DNA from 4 places in the Bradyrhizobium sp. 2S1 genome. Region 1 is predicted to be linked to each of the others. Evidence: predicted binding sites of a transcription regulator. Region 1 holds the regulator's gene; each other region holds the start of a gene.
What was found. Region 1 encodes LexA, which represses DNA repair genes until DNA is damaged. Its sites were predicted from a motif close to TGTTCNNNNTGTGTTCNG; they were not measured.
Positions count from the first base shown of each region.

Region 1 (5,589 bases):
CGCCGCCGATGCGTCGCTCGGCGGGGGCGTCTCCTGCGATCCGAGCGGCTGCGTCACCCAGGGCCCGGGCGGCGCCTTCGTCGCGCTGGCGATGCGGCCGGAGGCGCTGGCCGACGATTGCGAGCGGGCGGCGCTGATCGTCACCGCGCGGCCGGCGCCGCAGGGTTGCGCGGCCTCGGTGATCGATGCCGAGCGGCTGCGGAGCCACGGTGCGCTGGTGCTGCGGCGGACCAGCGCCGGCTACGCCATTGACGCGGTGAAGCCCGGCGGCATCGACCGGCCGTGGTCGCCGGCGGTTCCCGGTGACGGTGAGAGCGAGACGGTCCTCCGCACACCCGCCGACGCGCCGCGGCGCGCAGTCGATGCGACCCCGGCCGAGACCGACCTGCAGGGCGACGACTAGAGTTTTGGTTCTGATTTAATCAGAACCAAAACTCTAGTTTCTTGTTTTCACGCGTTTTCTTCACGCGAACCGGTGTCCACTTCGCTCGAAAACGCTTCAGCCGTTGCCGGGCGAGGGGCCGGTCGGCAGCTCGAACAGGCCGAGATGGTACTCGTCGGAATCGGGGCCGGCGTCGGGCTTCTTGACGAGGGTGAAGACGGCCTCGGGAAACTGCTCCCAGACCTTGAGATCATCGGCCGTCACTGTCAGCCAGCCGAACCGGAACATGTAGCGGCCCGGCTCGGTGACGCGTCCAGCCTTTTGCCATGTGACCTTGTCGACCACTGCGCAGGTTTCCGTGAGTGCACGTCCTCCGTACGCGATGATGCGCCAAGGCGCTCGCCGACGCAAATCTCCTGCTGCGCCCCGGAAGCGGAAATCCGGGGTCGCTCGAAATCGCCTAAGGTCATCCGCCGCCGAATGGCTCATTCCGCGGCGACGATGCGCTCAACCCAAAAACAGCGACGCGAATGCGGAGGGCCGCCTCTCCACAACCTTCGGCTTGTGCTCGACCGGCGGATGCAGTGCCGGCAATTGCAGCACGCTGACGCGCTGTCCCTCGACGAGCTGGGTCACCAGAACGTGGCTGCCGTCGGGGAATTCGACCGCGTCATGATGGCGATCGGGCACGTCGGGCTCGACTTCGTTGAACACGCCGACGCGGAAATTCATAGTCTTGGTCCAGATCCAGCGGCTGTCGTAGCGAACGTTCTCGGCGAAAGCGAGCTCGGTGCCCGGCAGCATGCAGACCGCGACAGTGGGATCGTTCTCCGAAGCAAAGCCGCGGGTCGACGTGCCGCGGAAAGTCGTGGTGATCAGCGTCTCTCCGACAATGGCGGGGCGCGATGCCACGGCGTGCAGACTATAGTCACACATCGGATGGCTCCTCTTTTCGAGGTAGCGACCCGTGCCTCTCCTTGAGGCGCAGGCCTCTACCAGAGTGGACGATAGCAAACGAGTGTCTGCTCGTTTCTGGGCGATTGTACGACTGGCCGTCGAACGCCTCAATCACAAACGCGCTACAATGCGCGAGAGGTATCAGGGCGCATCCTAGGTGGTCCGCACGTCGCACTATCTTCCAAGGAACGATCCGATCTGTTGCTCGTTCCCGGATCGGGATGACTTTTCTTCGAATCGTCATCCCGCTCCATATGTCTGTTCGAGCATGATCTTTTCGGAAAACCGCTCCGCACTTTTCCGGATCATGCTCCGCCGCCGTCAGTATTTGCGATACAGCCCGATCAGCTTGCCCTGGATGCGGACCCGGTTCGGCGGCAGGATGCGCACTTCATAGGCAGTGTTGGCCGGCTCGAGCGCGATCGATGCACCGCGGCGGCGGAAGCGCTTCAGGGTGGCTTCCTCCTCGTCGATCAGCGCCACCACGATGTCGCCGGTGTTGGCGACGTCGTTGCGCTGGATCAGCGCCATGTCGCCGTCGAGGATGCCGGCGTCGACCATGGAATCGCCGCGCACTTCCAGCGCATAGTGCTCGCCGGAGCCGAGCATATCGGGCGGCACGCTGATGGTGTGGCTGCGGGTCTGCAGCGCCTCGATCGGCGTACCCGCCGCGATCCGGCCCATCACGGGGACGGCGACCGGACGGTTGCCGTCGTCCTCGGCGATCGGCGGCGTGCTGCTGCGCTTGCCGAGGGTGCCTTCGATGACGCTCGGCGTGAAGCCGCGGCGACCGTTGCCGCCGCCGGCGGCCAGTTCGGGCAGCTTGATGACCTCGATGGCGCGGGCGCGGTTGGGCAGGCGGCGGATGAAGCCGCGCTCCTCCAGCGCAGTGATCAGGCGGTGTATACCGGACTTCGAGCGCAGGTCGAGCGCATCCTTCATCTCGTCGAAGGAGGGCGGCACGCCGGCCTCTTTCAGACGTTCATTGATGAAACGCAGAAGTTCGTACTGTTTGCGCGTGAGCATCTCGAGCATTCCCCCGGTTGATAGCGTCGTTCGATTCCGAGACTCTTCAGGTGGGGCCTTTCAGACGGGGCCTGATCTCGGGAGCGCAATGCTCCCTAGCGGCTTCCCGATTGTAGACACCAGTACTCGAAACAAATCATGAACGGACACTATATGTTCGATATGTGTTCCGCAACCACTTAATTTCCGGTGAACGCATCAGGCGGCGCGCAATCGGCAGCCCGCGAAAACCTCAGTCGGGCAGTGTGAGGATCTCGCATTCGCTGCCCTTGGCGGCGCCGGGCGCAAACGGCGGACGTACCAGAAGTGCCCGCGCCGCAGCGAGATTCCCGAGCAGCGAACTATCCTGCTGCATCACCGGCGTGGCGATCAGCGCGCCGTCCTGGCGCTCCTCGAGACGCGCGCGCAGATAGTCCTCGCGCTGGTCGTTGGCGGCGAGGTCGCGGCCGAGCAGGGCGGTCGTGCGGACATGATGGATCGTGTTCCGGCCGCTCAAAGCCCGAATCAACGGCACCAGAAACAGGAAGGCGCAGACATAGGACGACACCGGATTGCCGGGCAGGCCGATCACCCGCATGGCCCCGAGCCGGCCGTGCATCATCGGCTTGCCGGGCCGCATCGCGATCCGCCAGAACGCCATCGCGACGCCCTCGGCCTCCAGCGACTGCTTGACCAGATCGTGGTCGCCGACCGAGGCGCCGCCGGTCGTGATCAGGATGTCGGCGCCGGCCTCCCGCGCCCGGCGGATACCGGCCGTGGTCGCGGCCACCGTGTCGGCGGCCACCCCGAGATCGACGGTCTCGGCGCCTTCGGCGCGCGCCAGCGCACGCAGCGCATAGCCGTTGGAATAGACGATCTGGCCGGGGCCGGGCTGGGAGCCCGGCATCACCAGTTCGTCGCCGGTGGCGAGCACCGCGACCTTCGGGCGGCGGCGCACCGCGAGTTCCGGATAATTCATGGCGGCCGCGAGCGAGAGCGCGCGGTCGGACAGGCGGCTGCCGCCGTTGAGCAGCAGGTCGCCCTCACGGAAGTCGACGCCGGCCGGGCGGATGTGCCGTCCCGGGCTCGCTGCCTCGGTGATCGAGATGTGGTCGCCATCGACCCGGGTGTCTTCCTGGATGATGACGGCATCGGCGCCATGGGGGATGACGCCGCCGGTGAAGATCCGCACCGCTTCGCCGGCACTGAGCGTCCGCTCGAACGGCCGGCCGGCGGCGACTTCGCCGATCACCTTGAGCCGGGACTTGAGATCAGCCGCATCGGCGGCGCGCACCGCGTAGCCGTCCATGGCCGACATCGGCTCCGGCGGCTGGGTGCGGCGCGCCGCGAGGTCGTGCGCCAGCGTGCGATGGTAGGCGGCATCGAGCGCGACCATCTCCCCCGGCAGCGGTTCGGCACCGGCAAGAATGGCGGACAGGGCATCGGCAACCGGCATCAGGGCCACGCGCAAAACTCCTCAAGGCAAATGGTCAAATACCAAGTGCGGTCAGCGCCCTTGCCACGTCATCCGTCGATGTCACGTGGATGGCTTGAAGGCCGCGCGCCCGCGCACCTTCGATATTGGCAGCCAGATCGTCGAAGAACAGGATCCGCGACGCCGGCACGCCGATCGCTTCTATCACATGATCGTAGGCCGCGGCGTCGGGTTTGCGAAGGCCGATGCTCGAGGACAGGAACACGGTCCGGAAGTGGCTGAGCAGCTCGGCATAGGCGACCGAGAAATGCGCGACATGGGCCGGGTTGGTGTTCGAGAAGGCGTAGAGCGGCATTCGTCTGGCGGCGGCCGCGAGCAGGGGGGCGATGCCCGGCATCTCGCCGGTGAAGATCGAATTCCAGCCCTCGAGGAATTGCGCGTCGGTGAGCTCGACGCCGAGCGACTGGCGCAAATTCGCAAAGAACGCCGCGTCGTCGATCCGGCCGATCTCGTGATGCTTGTAACTGTCGTCGACGACGAAACGGCCGGCGAGGTCGGCCGGCGCGCAACCGGCATGCTGTGCCCAGTGCGTGATCGCTTTGTCGAGGCTGATATCGAGCACGACGCGGCCGATATCGAACAGCAGCACGTCGGCGGAGTCGGGGGTGAGTTGCGAGGTCATTGCGTGAAACCATGTACGAAAATTGCGGGCAGGCGGCAATGTCCCCGATTTGTGCGGCAGGCATGCGACCAGGGTGCTGACGTTCATTCCGGCTCGGTCCATTCTTGCGCGGTGTCATCACCCGCGCATGCGGGTGATCCAGTATTCCAGAGACGCCGGTGTGTGAGCCGAGAAGCCGCGGCGTACTGGATCGCCCGGTCGAGCCGGGCGATGACAGTGAGGACGGAGATACAGTTCCGCATTCTCGCGACATGATTTGCCCGAGTCTTACCTGTCGTTTCGCCGCTCTAAAATCAGAGGGCGCAGGGAAAGCCGGGTGCCGATCGCACCCATGGGTCCGGTGCAACAAAAAGCACCGGGGGTAGGACCACAGGTGTAACCGGAGCAATCCGGCTTTCCCTGCGCGATGGGTTACGGCTTACTTCGTGCTCTCCCCGGCGAGACTTGGCTTTTTTGTCACCGCCTTCGCAAGACGCAATTGCGTCTCACAAGGGGACACCGGCCACTAGGGCGTCAGGACCACACGACTTCACCGTCCGCCTCATGCACACTCGTCAGTCGCGCAATCGGCGTCCACCGCATCTCACCGCAACACCCGTGACGATGCGCAGCGCCCCTCGATCGGGTGAGACGGGACAATTCATACACTGAGTTGGGTGTGCCGATAAACAGAAATATCTTTGCGCGAGGGGCTTGCGCCGTCGGGCAACTCAGTGGCAGGGGCACCGGCCTTGGCGCATCAAGCTACTTCGGAGCCGCCCTTTCACATCCTCGAAAGCGCCAGACCGAAATAGGCGATGAGCGCGCCGGTGCTGAGAATGATGACGACGAGCGCTTGCTCGGAGCGTGCCTGTAAGGTTTTCCGGGTCACGGTGATGACGCTCCCTTTTCGAAAATCAATCTGTTCAACCAACGTGGGTCCGTGTCCGTTCCGGCTCCTTCCGAGGAAACTTGTGCCTTGTCCGGGGAACCACCGATGGGAAGACCCTCTCAATTGGGTTGCCATGGGGCCTCGGCCGCTTACCGCGCCTCGACCACGTCGCCGTCTTCCTTCACAAACCGTCCAACCGGAGCGTCCAGAAGGTCGACGACGGCCTCTGACGGCCGGCACAACCGCACACCATTCGG
Region 1 is NZ_CP147717.1:7,558,124-7,563,712, forward strand. It holds partial or broken gene HAP54_RS35660 (ComEC/Rec2 family competence protein) at 1-403, shown strand, start outside; gene HAP54_RS35665 (hypothetical protein) at 500-727, opposite strand; gene HAP54_RS35670 (hypothetical protein) at 890-1,318, opposite strand; gene lexA (transcriptional repressor LexA) at 1,661-2,365, opposite strand; gene glp (gephyrin-like molybdotransferase Glp) at 2,598-3,809, opposite strand; gene HAP54_RS35685 (HAD family hydrolase) at 3,835-4,461, opposite strand; gene HAP54_RS35690 (hypothetical protein) at 5,225-5,374, opposite strand; gene arsC (arsenate reductase (glutaredoxin)) at 5,482-5,589, opposite strand, start outside.

Region 2 (5,589 bases), 420 kb from region 1:
TTACGCCGTCAACAACGTGCTGCTCTACGCCAAGGGCGGTGCAGCGCTGACCGACAACCGCTTCAGCACCTACTTCACGCCGACCGGCGCGCTCGGCGGCCGCGCCACCGACACCCGCTGGGGTGGCACCATCGGCGCCGGCATCGAAGTCGGCTTCGCGCCGAACTGGACCGCTGGTATCGAATACGACCACCTGTTCATGCAGGACAAGACCTACAACCTCACCACCCCGAATGGCGCGCTGTTCAGCACCATCCGCGACCGCCAGGACGTCGACCTCGTCACCGTCCGCGTGAACTACAAGTGGGGTGGCCCGGTCGTTCCGCGCTACTGATCGCACGCAGCGGATTTGATCCAGACGAAAGGCCGGCGTTGCGCCGGCCTTTTTGTTTGCGCGATCGAACGGCCGAACGCCCCGGTCCATAGCATCGGAGACCGGAGCCAGCCTCGCGCCGGCTCTCCTATTGGTACGTGCGCACCTCGCGCGCTCGTTTTCCGTGCATTGTGGTTTCCCGGTTACACAACCTCCGCGATTTCTGTGTAGAAACTTTTGCTCGTCACGCAACATTGCCGTGACGCTCCCTCCAATGTTTGGAGGGACAAGAAAATGGGCAAGAAAACGGGACTCGGACTTTGAAAATCAGGAATGTTTTGCTGGCATCGGCCGGCATGCTCGCACTGAGCACTTTTGCACCTGCGATGGCCGCCGACATGGCTGCACGCGCCCCCTACGTGAAGGCTCCGCCGCCGGCCGCGATCTACAACTGGACCGGCTTCTACATCGGCGGCTTCGGTGGCTATGCCAGCGAGGATTCCGGCAATCCGAATGGAAGGCGGCTTCGGTGGCGGCACCATCGGCTACAACTGGCAGGCCAGCAACATCGTGTACGGCCTTGAGGCCGACGGCGCCTGGGCTGACGTCAATGCCTCCGCCACCGGCTTTGGCATCACCGCGACGAGCAAGATCGACGCGCTCGGCACCGTGCGCGGCCGCCTCGGCTTCGCGGTCGACAAGGTGCTGTTCTACGGCACCGGTGGCTATGCCTGGATCGACAACAAGATTACCCTTAGCGGCTTCGGCCTGACTACCTCGCAGAGCAACTTCCACTCCGGCTGGACCGTCGGCGCTGGCATCGAAGCCTTCATCGCGCCGCAGTGGTCGATCAAGGGCGAGTACCTGTATCGCAGCCTGAGCAGCGAAAACTACTTCGGCGTGCCCTCCGGCGACCTCAACCTGCACAGCGTCCAGTTCGGCGTGAACTATCACTTCGGCGGCCCGATCGTCGCCAAGTACTGAGCCAGGGACTGGTCGTTTCGCTACGACCTCACACGGAAGGCCGGCGCCTAACGCCGGCCTTTTTCGTTGCCGGAACCAGCCCTGCTGACGGCTGCTGCCATCGGGCAAACTATCCGTTGATGGAGACGACTCAGCACTAGAAATCTGCCGCCGTTCTTCCTACGTTCCAGTCTTCTCACCCATCGGCGCAAGGTCCCGGCAGCACCGGCGATGCGCGCCCAAAAGGCGCCCGATCATGCGCCCGGAATTGTCGCAATGGATGAAGTGCTCAAGGCGAAGCGCCAACAGAACGCCGGCTCCTCATCGCGCGCCATCACGATCCGCGGCGCGCGCGAACACAATCTGAAGAACATCGACGTCGAGATTCCGCGCGACAGACTGGTCGTGTTCACCGGCCTGTCCGGCTCGGGCAAGTCGTCGCTCGCGTTCGACACCATCTATGCCGAGGGCCAGCGCCGCTACGTCGAGTCACTTTCGGCCTATGCGCGCCAATTCCTCGAGATGATGCAGAAGCCCGACGTCGACCAGATCGATGGCCTGTCGCCTGCGATCTCGATCGAGCAGAAGACCACGTCGAAGAATCCGCGCTCCACCGTCGGCACCGTCACCGAGATCTACGACTACATGCGCCTGCTCTGGGCGCGCGTCGGCGTGCCCTATTCGCCGGCCACGGGGCTGCCGATCGAAAGCCAGATCGTCTCGCAGATGGTCGACCGCGTGCTGGCGCTGCCGGAAGGCACCCGCCTCTATCTGCTGGCGCCGGTCGTGCGCGGCCGCAAGGGCGAGTACAAGAAGGAGCTCGCCGAGTACCTCAAGAAGGGTTTTCAGCGCGTCAAGATCGACGGCACCTTCTACGAGCTGTCGGAGGCGCCGGCGCTCGACAAGAAATTCCCGCACGATATCGACGTCGTGGTCGACCGCATTGTGGTGCGCCCCGACCTTTCGCAGCGCCTCGCGGAGAGCTTCGAGACAGCACTGAAGCTCGCCGAGGGCCTCGCGGTGATCGAATATGCCGACGCGCCGGCGGCCGCGCAGGACGAGAAGAAAGAGGACAAGAAGAAGACCGCAAAGATCCACGACAAGAGCGGCCCCGAGCGCATCCTGTTCTCGGAAAAGTTCGCCTGTCCGGTTTCGGGCTTCACGATCCCCGAGATCGAGCCGCGCCTGTTCTCATTCAACAATCCCTATGGCGCGTGTCCCGCCTGCGGCGGCCTCGGCGTCGAGCAGCATATCGACGAGGACCTCGTCATCCCCGATAAGGAGCTGACCTTGCGCAAGGGCGCAATCGCGCCCTGGGCCAAGTCGTCCTCGCCCTATTACATCCAGACCCTGACCGCGCTCGGCAAGCACTACAAGTTCACGCTCGACACCAAGTGGAAGGACCTGCCCAAGAAGGTGCAGGCCGCGCTGCTGCACGGCTCCGGCGACGACGAGATCAAGTTCTCCTATGAGGACGGGGTGCGCTCCTACGACACCAAGAAGCCGTTCGAGGGCGTCATCACCAACATCAACCGCCGCTATCGCGAGACCGAGAGCGAGTGGGCGCGCGAGGAGCTCGGCAAGTATTTCTCCGACGTGCCCTGTGCCGGCTGCAACGGTTACCGGCTGAAGCCCGAGGCGCTGTGCGTCAAGATTGGGGCTAAGCACATCGGCGAGATCTCCGAGCTCTCGGTGAGGCGCGCCGGCGAATGGTTCGAGACGGTGCCGGCGGCACTCAACGCGCAGCAGAACGAAATCGCCGCGCGTATCCTCAAGGAGATCCGCGAGCGCCTGACCTTCCTGCTCGACGTCGGCCTGAATTACCTGACGCTGTCGCGCTCCTCCGGCACGCTGTCGGGCGGCGAGAGCCAGCGCATCCGCCTGGCGTCGCAGATCGGCTCGGGCCTGACCGGCGTGCTCTACGTGCTGGACGAGCCGTCGATCGGCCTGCACCAGCGCGACAACGCCCGCCTGCTCGACACGTTGAAGCGGCTGCGCGACCTCGGCAACACGGTCGTGGTGGTCGAGCATGACGAGGACGCCATCCGCCTCGCCGATTATGTGCTCGACATCGGCCCCGGCGCCGGCATGCATGGCGGCCACATCGTGGCCGAAGGCACGCCCGACCAGATCATGCGCAACCCGAAATCGCTGACCGGCAAATATCTGACCGGCGAGCTGTCGGTTGCGATCCCGGACCGGCGGCCGCCGAACCACCGCCGCACCATCAAGGTGATCAACGCCCGCGGCAACAATCTGAAGAACGTCTCGGCCGAGATCCCGCTCGGCCTGTTCACCTGTGTCACCGGCGTCTCCGGCGGCGGCAAGTCGACATTGCTGATCGACACGCTGTACCGCGCGATCGCCCGCAAGCTCAACAACGCCAGCGAAGGCGCCGCACCTCACGACCGCATCGAGGGCCTCGAGCACATCGACAAGATCATCGACATCGATCAGTCGCCGATCGGCCGCACGCCGCGCTCCAACCCTGCGACCTATACCGGCGCCTTCACGCCGATCCGCGAATGGTTCGCCGGCCTGCCCGAGGCGAAGGCGCGCGGCTACGAGCCCGGGCGCTTCTCCTTCAACGTCAAGGGCGGCCGCTGCGAGGCCTGCCAGGGCGACGGCGTCATCAAGATCGAGATGCACTTCCTGCCCGACGTCTACGTCACTTGCGACACCTGCAAGGGCAAGCGCTACAACCGCGAGACGCTGGAGGTGCTGTTCAAGGGCAAGAGCATCGCCGACGTGCTCGACATGACGGTCGAGGAAGCCGCCGACTTCTTCAAGGCGGTGCCGCGGGTGCGCGAGACCTTCCAGACCTTGCACCGCGTCGGCCTCGACTACATCCATGTCGGCCAGCAGGCCACCACGCTGTCCGGCGGCGAAGCCCAGCGCGTCAAGCTCGCCAAGGAATTGTCAAAGCGCGCCACCGGCCGCACGCTCTACATCCTGGACGAGCCGACCACCGGCCTGCACTTCCACGACGTGGCAAAGCTGCTCGAGGTGCTGCACGAGCTGGTCGCGCAGGGCAACACGGTTGTCGTGATCGAGCACAATCTCGAGGTCATCAAGACCGCCGACTGGGTGATCGACCTCGGCCCCGAAGGCGGCGACGGCGGCGGCGAGATCGTCGCCTGGGGCCCGCCGGAGGACATCGTCAAGGCGCCACGCAGCTACACCGGCAAGTTTCTGGCGCCGGTGCTGAAGAAGGCCAACAGCAAGCCGAGGAAGAGCTCAGCGAGCGAGGCGGCGGAGTAGATTGGGATCCCTGATGTCCCAAGGCGTCAAAACACTTCTGGCTTGCTCTTATAGGTGTTGACTGGTTCCGAAGGCAATCTTGGTCGCAAGAAGATCAGACCGAATTTTGGCACCGCTTGCGCAAAGCGCGAGAACAAAATCGGCCGCAGTATGTCTTTATCCAAGGCTTCACGCTATTGGAGACAGGTCCTCAATACTACGCCAGCGCGATAGAGCTTTTCGACTACGTGATCGATCGTTACTCAGATTCGATCAGATTCGTACAAGCGCTCTCCGCAAAAGCCGACTGTCTTGCCGCGTCGGGGGACATTGAGGGCGCCCTCGCGTACTATGAACGCGCGATCCAGACGATGCGCATCAAGCCATATAATCAGACATGGGCATGGCTTGATTTTGTGTGGATCGTCGCGACAAACGAACTCTCGAACTACTACGAGACGGCCCTCGCGATACTTGATGAGTTCGGAAGTCAACCACCATTGTTTCCAGTTACTGCGTTCCGCTTCTACGGCAGCCGCGCCCTCATTCAGAGTGCTTGCGGACTGACCGACTCGGCCAGGAACGCCGCACGCACGGCTCTTGCTGCCGCGGACAAAGAGGTATCCGGACTGCGGTATCATCCGAAGCTCGGCGTCATAGGGTCAAGTTACCGCGACATCAGGGAACGACTTGCCGCGATCGTATAGCAAGCAAGTAGCCCGGATGAGCGAAGCGATATCCGGGGACCTGCTGTCAACGATGACAGCTGATCCCGCATGTCGCTTCGCTCATGCGGGCTACGACGTTCGGACAACCTCAGCCTCTCGCTACACCGCCCAGTAATTCGGGTGCGTGTAGCGGTCGCCCCAGTCGAAGGCGTCGCCGTCCAACTCGGACGGCCCTGTGCGCAGGTCCTCCAGCGTCACCTCGGCCTCGAAGGCCTGCCGCTCGGGATCAAATCGCAGCGCGGTCCATCTGACGGGATAGTGGTGGTGGGTACTCAGCACGCCGCCGGTCTTGATCACGGCGTAGGCCACCGTTCCGCTCACCTTGTCGAGCATCAGCCGCTCGAT
Region 2 is NZ_CP147717.1:7,978,504-7,984,092, forward strand. It holds gene HAP54_RS37755 (outer membrane protein) at 1-334, shown strand, start outside; partial or broken gene HAP54_RS37760 (outer membrane protein) at 640-1,297, shown strand; gene uvrA (excinuclease ABC subunit UvrA) at 1,553-4,537, shown strand; gene HAP54_RS37770 (tetratricopeptide repeat protein) at 4,654-5,223, shown strand; gene HAP54_RS37775 (PRC-barrel domain-containing protein) at 5,344-5,589, opposite strand, start outside.
Region 2: a site for LexA is predicted at 1,449-1,466, ahead of uvrA (excinuclease ABC subunit UvrA). Genes of this name have one in related genera too.

Region 3 (5,589 bases), 5.1 Mb from region 1:
GACTGGCCGAGCCCGCGCAGCAGATCGCGGCTTTCGACGAAGCCGAGCACGTTGCGGTCGAGCAGCCGCAGCGTCCGGTCCGGCAGGACCGCGTCATCGCGAGCAACCGTCGGCAAGCGATGCACGGTCAAGCCACGCGAACGTCCGCGATAATTGGCGCCATCCTCCAACGACAGGATCTTGCCGCGATAGGATCGCGCCGCATGCACGGCCATTTCCAGCTCGGCGAAGGTGCGCTGCACGAAAGCATTGCCGGCCGCGCCGGCGGGCACCGCAAGCTCGATCCGCAGTGACGGCGCGTGGTTGTATTCGCGATGGAATGTCAGCAGCACCGCGTAGCGCAGCTCGCCGGTGCGGCACAGCCACAGTCCATTGGCGAGGCACTTCACGGGCTCGGCCTCGCCGATGTCGACGTCGTGATATTGCGGCGGCGCGATCGCCGGTGCATTGCGGCCGGCCTTCATCAGCGCCGCGAAGTCGAGGGTCTCGTAGCGATATTCCTCATGGATGCCGAAGAAGTGGATCGGATCGGTGAGCAGCTTGTCAATCGCGACCTGAACGTCGGCGCGCATGTGACCCGGAAACTGTCGCGCCCGCGTCACGATCAGGTTGCGCGGCACGTCGGCGAAATGCCAGTCAAGCGCAACGTAAGCGGATCGAAACGTTTCGCCTGGCAATTCTTCCGAGCTGCGGCGTGCGGCGAGCAGACAATCGCTGCACAGCGAGGCGGTCGCACCGGTCATACCGGCGAGAAAAATCTCCGTCACGGCCCGCGGGGCTTCGCAGAGATCGCACGGCCGGCTGGCGTCAGCGGATTCGGAGGTGATCATCAATGGCTGGCCGTTGGAGCGGATCAGCCACTTCGCCGAGTTGAATATTGCCCGTGCCACCGGTGCCGGATAAGGGCCGCACGGAATAGCACCTTTGGCTTCGATCAAGGCAGCCGCCGCGACGGCTTCCTGCTGGGATTTTCCGAACACCGTTCGCAACAAATCCTGCACGAATTCCAGCGGGGTTTCATCGTCGTCGTGGATGAAAAGCTGCACCGGTCCGTCGTCGGCAAAAACATCGTGCATGAGACCCCGCAACGCAATGGAACGCGAAGAACAAAGTAAGAACATCATAGAGGCCTTTGCGCGTCAAGCGAAAGATTGTCCTACCTCAGCCCTGGCGTGTGGCGAGCACCGATTGGCCCGCTCAGCGCGGAACGCGCTGCAGAGCGTAAACGCACTTCAACGCTTGTGACGATCGTGTTGCGGCAAATGCCAAGACAAATGCCAAGAGATGGCCGCTGCAACGGCAAACTTCCGACACATCATCGGGGCGAAAAGGAGTAATCCGACATGATGCGAGCGCGAGGCAGATTCTCTCGAGGAATCTTCCGTCGCGCGATTATTTTTTATGAGGTCCTCGTGTCGCACAAACTTCGTTTTGCGATCCTTCTCGTCTTCACGCTGTTCCTCTCTCCTGCGCTCGCGCAGCCGGCCGCCAAGCCGGCGCCGCCGCAACCCGCGGCCAGTGACGCGCTGACCCCTGAGCAGGCCAGGCGCGCGCTCGACACGCTGCAGGACGACAAGAAGCGCGGCGAGATCATCAACACGCTGCGGGCGATCGCCAATGCCTCGCCGCAGGTGGCGCAGCCCGCGCCGGCCCCCGAGCAGCAGTCGCCGATCCCGCTCACCGCCGATAGTCTCGGCGCGCAGCTGTTGCTGATGGTCTCGGAGCAGGTCGGCGAGATGTCGCGCGAGGTCGCCGACGTCGCGCGCACGCTGACGCATTTTCCGGCGTTCTATTACTGGTTCGTGCGCACCGCCAACGATCCGGCTGCCTATGGCCTGCTGATCGATATCGCCTGGAAGCTGGCGCTGGTGTTCGGCTGCGCGCTGGCAGCCGAATGGGTGGTGTTCCGTTTGATCAAGCGGCCGGTCGCATTCCTGGAAGCGCGGCTGCCGCAGACTGCGCGGGTGCCGGTGCAGGCGCTGGCCAGCGCCGATCCGCCGTCGTCGGTCGCCGACGTCACCCCGGAGGGCGAGTTGCATCGCCGCCGGCTCGGCCTGGCGCGGGCCTGGCAGTCGCTGGTCCGGCTGCCCTTCGTGCTCGGCCGCCTCGTGCTCGAATTGCTGCCGGTGGTGGTGTTCGGCGGCGTCGCCACCGCGCTGCTCGGCACCGAGATCGGCGACCAGTCGACCACGCGGCTCGTGATCCTGGCCGTCGTCAACGCCTATGTGTTCTCACGCGTGCTGATCTGCGCGGTGCGCGCGCTGGCCGGTCCGTTCGGCCTGTTCCGCGTCCGCGCCGAGACCGCGGCCTATATCGAGATCTGGGCGCGGCGCATCGTGGCCGTCGGCGTCTCCGGCATCGCCTTTGCCAATGTCGCGCTGCTGCTTGGGCTGCATCGCGCCGGCTATGCCGCGCTGCTCCGGCTCGTGATGCTGATCGTGCATCTCTTCGTCGTCGTCATCATCCTGCAGTGCCGCCGGCAGGTCGCGGAAGCGATCCGCGCGCCGGCCGGTCGCACCGGCCTCGCGGCGCGGACGCGCAATCGTCTCGCGTCGCTCTGGCATGTGCTGGCGATCGCGCTCGACCTCGCGCTGTGGGCGGTGTGGGCGCTCAACATCCGCAACGGCTATTCGCTGCTGCTGCAATATTTCGTCGGCACCGTCGCGGTGCTGCTGGTCACCCGCCTCGTCATCATGGTGGTGCTGAGCCTGATCGATCGCGGCTTCCGCATCAGCCCGGAGCTGCTGCACCGCTTCCCCGGGCTGGAGACCCGCGCCAATCGCTATCTGCCGCTGCTGCGCAAGGTGGTCACGGCGGTGATCGCGCTGATCGGCTTCGTCGCGCTGCTCGAGGTCTGGGGCGTCGACGCCATCGTCTGGTTCTATGGCGGCCAGATCGGCAGCCGCCTGATCTCGGCGCTGGTGACGATCGGGATTGCCACATTCGCCGCGGCCGTGATCTGGGAAGTCGCCAATGCGCTGATGGACCGGCAGATCGAATCGCTGTCGCGCGAAGGGCACTTCGCCCGCGCCGCGCGCCTGCGCACCTTCCAGCCGATGCTGCGCACCGCGCTGTTCTGCATCATCGTCACGGTGGTCGGGCTCACCGCGCTCAGCGAGATCGGCGTCAATGTCGCGCCGCTGCTCGCCGGCGCCGGCATCGTCGGCATCGCGATCGGCTTCGGTTCGCAGAAGCTGGTGCAGGACCTGATCACCGGGCTGTTCCTGCTGATCGAGAACACCGTGCAGGTCGGCGACAATGTCACGGTGTCGGGGCTCTCGGGCGTGGTCGAGAACGTCTCGATCCGCACCATGCGGCTGCGCGCCGGCGACGGCTCGGTGCATGTGGTGCCGTTCAGTGCGGTGACGACGATCACCAATGCCAGCCGCGGCGCAGGCAATGCCGCGGTCAGTGTCAACGTGTCCTACAAGGAGGACACCGACCGCGCCGGCGAGGTGCTGAAGGATATCGTCGCCGGGATGCGTCAGGAGACGGCGTATCGCGCGCTGATCCGCGGCGATCTCGAATTGTGGGGTGTCGACAAGGTCGACGGCTCGGTGGTGACCATCGTCGGCCAGATTCGTTGCACCGATGGCGGCCGCTGGTCGGTGCAACGCGAGTTCAACCGCCGCATGAAGCGACGCTTCCAGGAAGAGGGCATCGAGATCGCCTCGATGGGCCAGACCATTTTGATGCAGCTTCCGGCACCCTCCGAGCCGGACACCGGCGCGCTGCCGCGCCGCGCTGCGGGGTAAGGCAGACGGGCTTTTCGGCCGGATCGAACAACGGGCTCAGCTTTACCTCGCCCCGCTTGCGGGGAGAGGTCGAATTCGAGCGAAGCTCGAATTCGGGTGAGGGGGAGTCTCCGCGAGAGTATCTGTCTCCGTATGTGCGGAGGCAGCCCCTCACCCCAACCCTCTCCCCGTAAGAACGGGGAGAGGGAGTAAATTAGCCGAACGCCATCGGCGTCTCACGGCTTGCGACACCGTCTCGCGACGATGAGACGGTAAAGGCCTCGCTGAGCCCGCGGCATGGCTCACAAGTCGGCCGAAAACGCCGTCTTTCTCCTCCTCTCCTGCGATTTCCGCGCTGGCACAGCGCTTGCTCAACGCATCTTTGAATGCGCGGCAAGACGCATTGCATGACTGAACCGCAAAGCCAGAAGGAAGGAAACGCACATGGAGCTTGGCTACTTCACCATGCCCCCGCACCCGCCGGAGTGCGGATTGAAGGAGGGCCACGACTGGGACCTGCAGACGCTGCGCTGGCTCGACGAGCTCGGCTATCAGGAAGCCTGGATCGGCGAGCATCACACCGCACCCTGGGAGCCGCACCCGTCGCCCGATCTGCTGGTCGCGCAGGCGCTGCTGCAGACCAAGAATCTGCGCATCGGCCCCGGCGGCTTCCTGCTGCCGTATCATCACCCGGCCGAGCTCGCGAACCGCGTCGCGATGCTCGACCATCTCTCGAACGGACGGCTCAATTTCGGCGTCGCGGCTAGCGGCCTGCCGAGCGACTGGGCGATGTTTAATGTCGACGGCATGTCCGGGCAGAACCGCGACATGACCCGCGAGGCGCTCGAGATCATCCTGAAGATGTGGTCCGAGCCGGGACCCTGGACGCACAAGGGCAAATTCTGGACGGTGTCCAAGCCGGACACGATGTTCGATTTCCTGAAGCCCCATATCAAGCCGCTGCAGGGACCGCATCCGCCGATCGGCGTCGCGGGCCTATCGAAGAACTCGGACACGCTGAAGCTTGCCGGCGAGCGCGGCTTCATTCCGATGAGCCTCAACCTCAACCCGGCCTATGTCGGCAGCCACTGGGATTCGGTCGAGGCCGGCGCGGCCAAGACCGGCCGCAAGGCGAGCCGCAAGGACTGGCGGCTGGTGCGCGAGGTATTCGTCGCCGACACCGACGAGGAGGCGTGGCGGCTGTCGACCGGCGACATGATGGGCCGGATGATGGGCGAGTACTTCCTGCCGCTGCTCGGCCATTTCGGGTTCAAGGACTATCTGAAGCATGCGCCCGACGTGCCCGATAGCGACGTCACCGTCGAATATTGCGCGCGCCGGAATTGGATCGTCGGCTCGCCGGCGACCGTCACCGAGAAGATCGAGAAGATCTACCAGGAGGTCGGCGGCTTCGGCGTCCTCTGCGTGTTCGGCTTCGACTACAAGCACAAGCCGGAGGCCTGGCGGCACTCGCTGGAGCTACTCAAGAACGAGGTGATGCCGCGGCTCAAGCATCTCGGCGCCGAGTTCGAGAAGGCTGCATGACAGCTGCGCGGGGTGCGGGGCTTGCCTCGTACCCCGCGTCGCATATCTTCAAGGGGATTTTATCGGTTCAGGGTCAGGGCATGACGGTCGACGCACAGAGTTTCAAGCAGGCGATGCGCCATTGCGCGGGCGCGGTGGCGCTGGTGACGGTCGGCCGCGAGCCGGGCCAGCGCACCGGCCTGACGGTGACCTCGGCCTGCTCGCTCTCGGACAATCCGCCCTCGGTCCTGGTCTGCGTTAACCGTAACGCCAGCGCGCATACAAGGATCCGCGAGGAGCGCCATTTCGTCATCAACTTCCTGAACGAAGA
Region 3 is NZ_CP147717.1:1,960,773-1,966,361, reverse strand. It holds gene HAP54_RS09335 (ATP-dependent Clp protease adaptor ClpS) at 1-1,076, opposite strand, end outside; gene HAP54_RS09330 (mechanosensitive ion channel domain-containing protein) at 1,413-3,755, shown strand; gene HAP54_RS09325 (LLM class flavin-dependent oxidoreductase) at 4,179-5,279, shown strand; gene HAP54_RS09320 (flavin reductase family protein) at 5,360-5,589, shown strand, end outside.
Region 3: a site for LexA is predicted at 1,103-1,120, ahead of HAP54_RS09335 (ATP-dependent Clp protease adaptor ClpS). Genes of this name have one in related genera too.

Region 4 (5,589 bases), 2.5 Mb from region 1:
CCTGCACATTCGGCGGCAGAAGCAGCGTCTGATCGATGTTCCAAGGCCGAAAATACTTGCTCATCGCCCAATGTTGAATCAGACCCGACCAGATTTGAACAGCGACTATCCAGACAAGCTCCTAGCGGCGGCAGTGGTCCGCCGACAAATCGAAAGCCGGATGTAATAGCGACCTCGGCGAGCCCCGAACGTGTGGGGCTAAGGCCGGACGGACTGGTCAGGATCAGGCGCTTCATCGGCACAACTCTCTCGACGCCGGCACCAAACGAAACGGGCGCCGAAGACGTCGGAAACTCAACGTCCTCAGCGCCCGCTTGCAGCGAAGTCTTGAAGTGAGCCGGCTTACTCCTCGGTCGGCTCCTCGCCCTCGGCGTCGCGCTCGGGCGTGCCGGCGAGGATCTGCTCGGAGATCAGGCCGGAGTTCTGCCGGATTGCGGCTTCGATCTTGGCGGTGATGTCAGGGTTCGCCTTCAGGAAGGCCTTGGAATTCTCGCGTCCCTGGCCGAGCCGCTGGCTGTCATAGGAGAACCAGGCGCCCGATTTCTCGACGATGCCGGCCTTGACGCCGAGGTCGAGGATCTCGCCCATCTTGGAGACGCCCTCGCCATACATGATGTCGAACTCGACCTGCTTGAAAGGCGGCGCCAGCTTGTTCTTCACAACCTTGACGCGGGTGGTGTTGCCGACGACCTCGTCGCGCTCCTTGATCGCGCCGATGCGGCGGATGTCGAGGCGGACCGAGGCATAGAACTTCAGCGCGTTGCCGCCGGTGGTGGTCTCCGGCGAACCGTACATCACGCCGATCTTCATGCGAATCTGGTTGATGAAGATCACCATGGTGTGGGACTTGTTGATCGAGGCGGTGAGCTTGCGCAGCGCCTGGCTCATCAGGCGCGCCTGCAGGCCCGGCAGTGCATCGCCCATCTCGCCCTCGAGCTCGGCTTTCGGCACCAGCGCAGCGACCGAATCGACCACCAGCACGTCGACCGCACCGGAGCGCACCAGCGTGTCGCAGATTTCCAGCGCCTGCTCGCCGGTGTCAGGCTGCGAAATCAGCAGCTCGTCGATGTTGACGCCGAGCTTGCGCGCATAGACCGGGTCGAGCGCGTGTTCAGCGTCGATGAAGGCGCAGATGCCGCCCTTCTTCTGGCCTTCCGCCACCGTGTGCAGCGCCAGCGTGGTCTTGCCCGAGGACTCCGGCCCGTAGATCTCGACGACGCGGCCCTTCGGCAGCCCGCCGACGCCGAGCGCAATGTCGAGCCCGAGCGACCCCGAAGATATCGTCTCGACATCCATCGAGCGGTCGTTCTTGCCGAGCTTCATCACCGAGCCCTTGCCGAACTGGCGCTCGATCTGGGAGAGCGCGGCTGAGAGGGCCTTGGACTTGTCCATGGAGGATCCTTCGACGATACGCAGGGCAGTAGCAGACATTGGGATGTGCTCCTTATGGCGGGGATTCGCTAGCGGGACAAACGGGTGATGAGATCGGGCGGAATGCGTTTTTGATTGGAACCTCGTACCACGTTTGTTCTATGTTCGCAATATGTTCTTTCCGCAAATCGGTGCTGGCCTGCTTTATCCCCTGGTGGCCCGGTTTGAATCTTGGCGTGGTCCGTTTTGGATTAAGCGAACAGAAACCAAGGCTTGGCCGATGTTCTCAGTAGGACTACTGAGCGGCCCTATTCACTGTTCTGGGCATATAAATCTTGATGATGCTCAATCCGTTCTTGCGAGAACAAAAGATAGGGCCGTCCGTGACCGGGATGGACCGAACGGCCCCAGCCAGCCCGTAGTACCAAAATGGAAGAATGGGCCGACACTCCTAGCCCGTCTTATTCGTCAGAGTGCGCCTGAGAGGCTGGCGAGCGTGGTGTAAAGCGCTGATGCGGCGTAGGATTCGGTTGCAAAGCCAACCCCATCACCTCAACCGCGAACGCCAGGCCCGCCATGACCGATGATACGATTCTGCCCTTCTCGTTTCCAGCCGTTCACGCCAAGAAAGTCACAGCTGCCTTCGATGGCGGTCGGCTGACCTCGAACGGGGGCGTGATGCTTCTGGCGATGGCCGAGCGGCGTCTCGGCTTGGCCGACAATTTGGCCCGGGTGTTCCCGGATCGGCGCGATCCGACGCGGGTCGTGCACAGCCTTGTCGATATGTTCCGCGCGCGCATGTTCGCGATCTGCTGCGGCTACGAGGACGCCGACGACCTCGATCATCTGCGGTCCGATCCCGCATTCAAGCTGGCCTGCGGACGGCTGCCGGACACGGGTCGCGATCTGTGTTCCCAACCGACGCTGTCGCGGCTGGAGAATGCTCCGCGCCTGCGCGACGTGATCCGACTGACCTACACTTTGGTCGACGCATGGATGGATAGCTACCCGCGCGAGCCGGCATCCGTCACGCTCGACATCGATGATACCTGCGATGTCGTCCACGGCCATCAGCAGCTCTCGCTGTTCAACGCTCATTATGACGAACGCTGCTTCCTGCCGATCCACGTCTACGACACGGAGAAGAGCCGGCCCGTGGCGGTCGTGTTGCGGCCCGGCAAGACGCCGGGCGGCGTCGAGGTGCGTGCCCATCTGCGCCGCCTGATACGGCATATCCGGACGCGGTGGCACAACACGCGAATTACGTTCCGTGGCGACGGGCACTATGCCCGGCCGGAGGCAATGGCGTGGTGCGAGACCAACGGCATCGACTACATCTTCGGTCTGTCCGGCACCAAGCCGCTCGCCAGAAAACTCGACGAGGCCGCCGACGACATCCGCACGCGACGCGCCATCGAGAACCTGCCGGTTCTGCGTGGCTATACCGAGACGCGCCACAAGGCCAAGTCCTGGGATCGCGAACGGCGTACCGTCGCCCGTATTGAGGCGACGATGCTCGGCCTCGACATCCGTTTCGTCGTCACCAGCCTCGATGTCGGCTCGGCCGAGTGGATCTACGACAGCCTGTATTGCGCGCGCGGCCAAGCCGAGAATCTGATCAAGCTGCATAAGACACAGCTCGCCTCCGATCGCACCAGCTGCCGTTCGGCGCTCGCCAATCAAGTCCGCCTCGTTCTCCACACCGCCGCTTATTGGCTGATGCTGACCGTGCGCGACGCGATTCCCAAAGCCCGGGAATTGGCCACAGCCGAGTTCGCGACGCTGCGTCTTCGTCTCTTGAAACTCGCTGCCCGTGTCGTCGAGACCACGAGCCGCATTCGCCTTGCGTTTGCCGCGGCATGTCCCGAAGCCGACCTGATCCGCGGCTTGCCAGGCGCGCTGCTGCCTCTCGGTCCTTGACCGGCGGGGCGTCCGCCCCCCGTTCGCCCAACCTACACCTCAAGCGCGTTGCAAAGTACGGGTCGGTCAGGCGGTGAAAAGCCGAAGGCAATCCCGCGCGCCTCGTCAGAGCAGATGTGCGGCCACATCAATCGGACTAAAAAACGCACTCTCACGAATAGGACGGGCTAGTTACGGGACATCGGGCAACCGGTTGCGCGAGAGGCGTTGCTGAGCCCCTTTGACCGAGTGGCCAATGTCCCCAGGATTAGGATCGCCCAGCCCGAAACTAACCCACGATAACTTGGTTATAGACATCGCCGACACGATTTTGGGCGTCGGTGGCTGAGAGACCTATCGGGCTCCCGCCTTTCATTGGAATGGGAGCGCACTCCATGTGTGCGAAGTGTGTCGAGTTGGACGAAAGAAGCGTCCATTACGCTGCGCTCGCCCGAACGATCACGGATCGGCAGACCATCGACGGCATCGCGCAGTTAATTGCAGAGCACGAAGCCCAGAAGCGCAAGCTGCATCCGGAGCCGAAAGAGTAAGACCGCCCTCAGTTGGCGAACGCGCTTCGTTCCTGTTTTCAATTGATAGCCCCGCAAACGTCTCTGATATCCGCAGATTGTGCCAACGAGAGAAGCGGCGCTCTATTTGGCGACCGGCTGTGAACCTTTGGTTGCTCCGGCAAGACCGACCATCACCGGGATTTTGTTCGTACCCTCTCGGGGCTAGAGCCCAGCGCCGCCTGCAAGATTTTCAAGCGGGCGGCTGTCCGGTGTCGTTCGATCACTCGAAACGGCCCCGGCGCGCGGGCTAGCGGGATACGCGCCGGGGCCGCCCCCTTGGGCGCTCCGTCCGGAGAGCGCAATTCACTGTATCGGGAAAAAGTGGCAACGGAGCCCGCCCTGGTGGATTACCTCATTTTGACAAGTGTCCTAATTTCCCGCTGCGAGGAACATCCCGTCTTTCGATCCGTTGATTATTCATCACCGCACCGCCCGTGGGCATCGACCGGGGATGAGATCGCCCGGTTAGTGCTCCCGCCCAATACCAGCAGGGTGCAGCGCCATGCAGAAGCGGCGTCGTTCCAGGCACTCGCAATCACTGCAAGAACGTCTTGCCGACGAGGCCATGCGCCTGCGCGAGGAAGCCAGCACGCTTCCCCCGATCCACCAAAAGAAGGAGACCTTGCTGAGGAAGGCGCGGCATGACGAGACCACCGCGGAGTGGCTGATGTCCCAGGGTTTGCGGATGCCCCTCTAGATCAGGGAGGACGACCATGCAGGCGAACCACCACCATATCGATGGCGTGGAGGTTGCCTTTGTCTGCGCTGCGGCGGTGTCGCTTGTGGCCCTGTTCGTCAGCGTGGCCTGGCTCTTGCTGCGGTGACATCCAGCGGTTACCAGCCGGGCAATGCGGACGGCTGCGAACGCGGCGGGCTGTTCTGCGCAGCCTCATTCCTCGCTTCGACGATCCAAACGAAAAGGGCCCCGGCGAGGGGGACCCGCCGAGGCCAGAACAATTTAGTCACTCGATTCTAGGCCTCACACCGACACTTTGCTGGGTGCGTTTGGAGTACCGGAGTCATACGGACCAAAGATGTGAACCTTGCGCCCCGCTCGTCCGTAGCTGTCAGGTCAGGATTTTGCCAACCCTCCTGGGGCTAGAACCAACGCCGTCCGTCGTATTTCAATGCGGGCGGCGTTGCACATTTTTGGGCCCTGGAACAGCAATCCGGGGAACGAACCGAAACCTGGAGAGTCGGTTCTCAAGCTCCCGGCCTTAGCCCCCAAGCCCACCGGGAGTAGCGATCCCCGGCGCTGTGAAACCTCCGGCGCCCGGGGATCGTTGGTTGGCGAAAGGCCGATGCAATCTTCAACAGGAATGACGAATGCGATGACCGGTAGGGACCAGGCAATTGGCTGGCGAAAGCCGCCCGCTCCACAAGGCTCACCCCATGACCTGCTTGTCCCGTCACAAAATAAACGACCCCAGCGCGGGGGCCACGCTGAGGCCGAGCTTCCCACATCGCCCGGTGCCGTCGGCGGACAGCAACCGAACCTGTGACAACTGGGCGCTGCCCAAGTCGGTTCCTGTTGAGCGAACGTCGTCCGCATATATTTCAAGCGGGCAGCGTTGTGCCGGAAGACACGCCGAGGCCGGAAAACCGGCATCGTCGCGCGGCATCCGCACGCGGGACGCATTGCCGAGATCAATTAACGTGTTAAGATTTATCGACTCCGACAATCAGCCGACAAGAGCCCGGAGCGACGTCAATGCTGACACCGCGGATTTCCGAGATGCTCGAACGG
Region 4 is NZ_CP147717.1:10,025,014-10,030,602, forward strand. It holds gene HAP54_RS47610 (IS1182 family transposase) at 1-64, opposite strand, end outside; gene recA (recombinase RecA) at 343-1,431, opposite strand; gene HAP54_RS47620 (IS1380-like element ISBdi2 family transposase) at 1,948-3,291, shown strand; gene HAP54_RS47625 (hypothetical protein) at 3,687-3,821, shown strand; gene HAP54_RS47630 (hypothetical protein) at 4,345-4,539, shown strand; gene HAP54_RS47635 (hypothetical protein) at 5,554-5,589, shown strand, end outside.
Region 4: a site for LexA is predicted at 1,534-1,551, ahead of recA (recombinase RecA). Genes of this name have one in related genera too.